Regions from separate parts of the Peribacillus sp. AS_2 genome, predicted to be linked through region 2. Evidence: riboswitches for the same ligand, from Rfam matches in the RefSeq annotation. Region 2 holds a riboswitch; the other holds the start of a gene.
What was found. Region 2 has a riboswitch for S-adenosylmethionine ahead of OTG27_RS02710 (5-methyltetrahydropteroyltriglutamate--homocysteine S-methyltransferase). Riboswitches for the same ligand answer to the same signal wherever they lie in the genome.
Positions count from the first base shown of each region.

Region 1 (2,489 bases), on a different contig from region 2:
CAACAAGCCCCGCAATGCTGAATTCCGCCCCTTTTTTCGATTTGCTATTTCGTGTCACAAGGTGGAGTAGAAAATCGATACCACCATTATGTTTGATTACAGCTACCATACCTGCAATTAAAATGGCAAGGAAGGAGATTTCATACATTCCCGCCATTCCTTCTCCAACTTTTTGAATGACACCCAACGGTTGATAACTACCATCTGCCAAGCCGATGATTCCTGCAAATACGATTCCGATGGAAAGGACCAAGAACACATTGACTCCTGCCAATGCAGTGACCAATACGCAAAGATACGGAAGAATCTTCACCCAATCATAAGACTGTTGGGAAATGTCAGCTTGTTCACCCATCGTTAAAATTCCTAGGATGGCACATGTGATGATGGCTGCAGGTAAAACGATGAAAAAATTCACTTTAAACTTATCCTTCATTTTCGTTCCCTGAGTTCGAACAGCAGCGATTGTCGTATCTGAAATGAATGAAAGGTTATCCCCAAACATCGCACCACCAATAACGGCTGCCATTGAAAGGGCAAGTGAAATATCAGTTTGTTCACTAATTCCAACCCCGATAGGTGCCAGGGCAACAATCGTTCCCATGCTTGTCCCCATGGATAGTGAAATGAAACAAGCGATGATGAAAATCCCTACCATTAATAGATTTTGGGGAAAAACAGCTAAGGCAAGATTGACTGTTGATTCAACTGCCCCCATACCATTGGCAACTTCAGAAAAAGCGCCTGCTAAAAGGAAAATGATTACCATTAACATAATATTGGCGTCACCGGCACCTTTACAGAAGATATCAACCTTTTCATTGAATGTCTCTTTCCGATTCATCGCCAATGCAGCTGCCGATGCAATGGAAATCGCTACAATCACCGGAAATGAATAAAAATCTTTAGTGATGATTCCGGATCCAATAAATAAAATTAAAAATACGACAAATGGGATCAATGCCCATGGATTCCCTTTATTGTTTGCACTCATGATGTACACCTCTTTTTATTTTTCCCGCGACATGTGTCACAGCTCTTATTCTATTAACAGTTTTCGCAAATAACTCCAATTTGAACCTACCTGATTTTTCAGTCATGGAGCTGTAGCAAAAAACTGGCATAAAAAAAGACCCCTTCTATTTAATAACAAGAAGAGGTCTTTTAATTTATAAAAAACACCCTCCTTATCTTTCAGGCGAAAATCAACCTGCTGGATTTGGCACAGCACTCCATTTAAGTCCGCTGCCGAGACATCTTCGGGCCAGTCCCTCCGTCTCTCTTGATAAGAAGATTACATTATATAATTATTTAAAAATTACGATGCCTGCCAGAAAAGTACCACGCTGGAAACTTGCCTGAGTTCGTGACATCGAAAGTCGTTTTGAAAAGCAAATATAACAGTACAGCATTTTGTCTATTTTCGCAAGGGTTAATTTTTAAAGTGTTTCACATGCACTCCTTACTGTTTATAAAGAGATCTAAGTTGATTGGAGCGGGTGTGCGAGGCTCCTGGGGGAAAAGCGAGTGCCTGGAGGCAACGTTCAAATTGTAAAAACCATAAAAAAAATGCAGACAAACTCGATCTTCATCGAGTTGTCTACATTCTGAGAGGTCTAATGACTTCTCAGCAAATTTGTTGGATTAGGTTAGGTGAATTATTTTTAGTCGAGTTCACATCAGTCGATACTTCAAATGCTTCCATCTGTTCCGAATCGAATGATTTTAAATACTTTTGCAGATATGCAGGATCATTAATGGAAGGATTCAACCAATCTTTTTCATCTTCTGGTTTTAGGATGACAGGCATGCGGTCATGAATGCTGGTCATTAGCTCATTTGGCACAGTTGTTATAACGGAGCACGAATAGATGCTGATGCCTTCAGGAGATTTCCAGGATTCCCAGAGGCCGGCCATTCCAAATGGAGCATGATTCTTCAGTTTTATACGCATCGGTATTTTTCTTTCTGGTGTCTTCTTCCATTCATAAAAAGAGTCAGCGATTATCATGCATCTCTTCTTCCTATACGCATTCCTGAAGCTTGCTTTCTCAGCAATGGTTTCCGCTCTGGCATTGATCATTTTGTAGCCCGCTTTTTCGTCTTTTGCCCAGAAAGGAATGAGTCCCCACCGAAGAAATCCAAGCCGGTTCCTTACCCCGTCATTAATGACGGAGAGCACGGATTGGGAGGGAGCAATATTGTAGCTGAATTGGTATTCCTCATCAAATGACCCTTGAATATCAAACCGTTCTTTTATTTCTTCTATGTCAGTGAAAAGAGTGAAACGTCCACACATAATATCGCCACCGTATTAAGATTTATTACAGTGTATCAAATGGAACGGGCAGTCACAAATCAGCGTTCTAAAATCCTGATATCAGTAAATGGTTGATTAAATAATTCGCTGGAAATCAAAAGGGTGCCAAGGACTTCTCTTTCATCTTCAGCTTTAATGATTTCCGACAAGATTAAGGTACTGCCATTCC
Region 1 is NZ_JAPTGA010000012.1:149,587-152,075, reverse strand. Features, by position in the region: gene OTG27_RS20375 (Na+/H+ antiporter NhaC family protein) at 1-994, opposite strand, end outside; SAM riboswitch class I at 1,185-1,292, opposite strand; gene OTG27_RS20370 (SOS response-associated peptidase) at 1,628-2,299, opposite strand; gene OTG27_RS20365 (hypothetical protein) at 2,359-2,489, opposite strand, start outside.
Region 1: it holds a riboswitch for S-adenosylmethionine, as region 2 does, so the genes downstream of both, OTG27_RS20375 (Na+/H+ antiporter NhaC family protein) here and OTG27_RS02710 (5-methyltetrahydropteroyltriglutamate--homocysteine S-methyltransferase) in region 2, are expected to answer to the same signal.

Region 2 (2,489 bases):
GTTCCTTCACTTCTTTTATCATCCATGGCATGGCGCCCGGCAATACTTCGATATAATCCGGCTTGGTTTTCTGCACCAGCTTATAACTTTTCTCAAGCGCATGTGAGTCTATTAAAAAGATTCGCTGGATGGCAATGACCCCCTTTTGCTTCGCCTTCAATATAACGCTTGATTTAGTCGAAATCAGCCCATAGGGGTTATATTCCTGACAAATGAATTCTGTCGCGTACTCATCACTTCTTATGCCATGGATCAAATCGACATGATAAATCATTTTCTTATTATGCTGCTTAGCCATCATACTTACATTTTTCAATTGTGAGATATGCAAATCAAGAAACACACCTATTTCATAGGAACTTTCTAGAAATCTTTCAAAATCCTTCATGCTTGCTGAAGCAGGCAAAATCTTCTGATCCATCATCATCCTCCTCATTCCCAGAAAAACTCAAAACTTCAAGTCATTTAGTATATTTTAAAGAACTTGATTTATCAAACACATTTTTTCATGAACCATGTAACCTTAACACTATCATACCTTTCACACCCTTTATAGATTGCGGCAAAGGATATATGTAAAATATCCCCTTGAATCATAAAGAGAGTTTCATTTTTAATGCACCTTCGACGAGTTCATACGATCTAATTGTGCCAATGGGAATCTTTCTCACGATGCTCCAAGCATTAACATTCATTTTGATCGCTCTTTTTTCATATTCAAAAAATGGCGGTCTGTTAAATATCCTTTGGTTGATGAAATCCCTGTCAATTGGTTCCATTTCGACTAATTCAAATGAAATCGTTCTTTTTTCCACATGAACCGGTTTTAATGTAATCCGGAAAGCCACGTTTTTCTTAAACATCATTTTTTTCACTTCCATCGTTCCGGAAAGCACAATATGCCTTGGCGTAATTTCGACTTTAATCTCCTGACCAGATGATTTCATTTTTATGATTCTCTCTATCATGGCATCAGTTACCGTAATCGGTATGCCATTTTTGAATGGACTCATCCTTGCATTCCCTCCCCACTCAAAGCATATGCCGGATTCCCTGATGCCGTTAACATTTCAGCCCGGATTAATAAACGGTATATTCGAAATATTCCAGCTCCACCCCTTGACCTTCGTAAAAACTACCTGTATAGTCATAGTTAATTTAATAGACAACTCTTATCCAGAGAGGTGGAGGGACTGGCCCTTTGATGCCTCAGCAACAGACTGATCTTGTACTGTGCTAATTCCAGAAGTTTAAAAACTTGAAGATAAGAAGAGTATATAGCTTTGTTGCCAACACCTCTTCTTATTTTTTAAGAAGAGGTTTTTTATTTTGGCTGTTTTCACATACTTTGTTGCTATTTACCAGGTAGTGGGTTGTGGTTGATTTCCCCTCAAGATGCTCGCTTTCCGCGGGGCGGGCGGTGAGCCTCCTCGGCGTAAACGCCTGTGGGGTCTCACCTCTCCCGCTGCTCCCGCAGGAGTCTCGCACTTCCGCTCCAATCAACCTTAAATAGTTTCGTTTAAAAACAACAATCTTTACGAAAAGAGCCTTTATTTTTAAAAGGAAAGAAGGAATGCAACATGTCAATCACATTAACGAAAGCCCCATTCAGGGCCGACCACGTCGGAAGTTTATTAAGACCGGAACGTTTACATATTGCCAGGAAGGACTTTAAGGAAGGTACCATTTCAGCTGAGAGGCTTCGTGAAATTGAAACTGAAGAAATCAATCGGATCGTCGATAAACAAATCGAAGTTGGTTTAGAGGCCGTTACGGACGGTGAATTCAGACGAACATGGTGGCACTTTGACTTCCTCGAACATTTAAATGGCATCGAGGGATATGTAACTGAAAAAGGCCTCACATTCGATGGTGTCGAAACAGAGAGATATAATGTTCGCAATACCGGGAAGGTTTCATTCAACCCTGAACATCCCTTCATTCGTGATTTCATTGAATTGAACAAAATCGTGAACGGACGTGCCGTTGCCAAGCAAACAATCCCCAGTCCGAATCAATTATTTGCTGCAGGCATTCATAATGAAGACGTCTACCCTGATATTGAAGACTATGCAAATGATATCATCAACGCCTATCAGCATGCTTTGAAAGCCTTTTATGAAGCAGGTGTGCGTTATCTTCAATTGGATGATGTATATATTGCCAGACTTTCAGCTCCGGATTTCCAGTTCAAAGATGGAAAATATACGAGGGAACAATTAATTGATCTTGCACTTCGGGTCATTAATGGAGCATTGGAAGGCAAACCAGAAGACCTTATCGTCACTACCCATCTATGTCGCGGAAACTACCAGTCGACATGGGCATTTGAAGGAAGCTATGCCCGTATCGCCCCAACTTTATTGGCAAAAGAAAAAGTGGATGGATTCTTCTTGGAATATGATGATCAACGCTCAGGGGATTTCAAACCATTGGAATACATTCCAAATGGCGGTGCACGGGTCGTACTGGGTGCCGTCACTTCAAAA
Region 2 is NZ_JAPTGA010000001.1:564,359-566,847, reverse strand. Features, by position in the region: gene OTG27_RS02720 (glycerol-3-phosphate responsive antiterminator) at 1-427, opposite strand, end outside; gene OTG27_RS02715 (hypothetical protein) at 594-1,013, opposite strand; SAM riboswitch class I at 1,170-1,271, shown strand; gene OTG27_RS02710 (5-methyltetrahydropteroyltriglutamate--homocysteine S-methyltransferase) at 1,581-2,489, shown strand, end outside.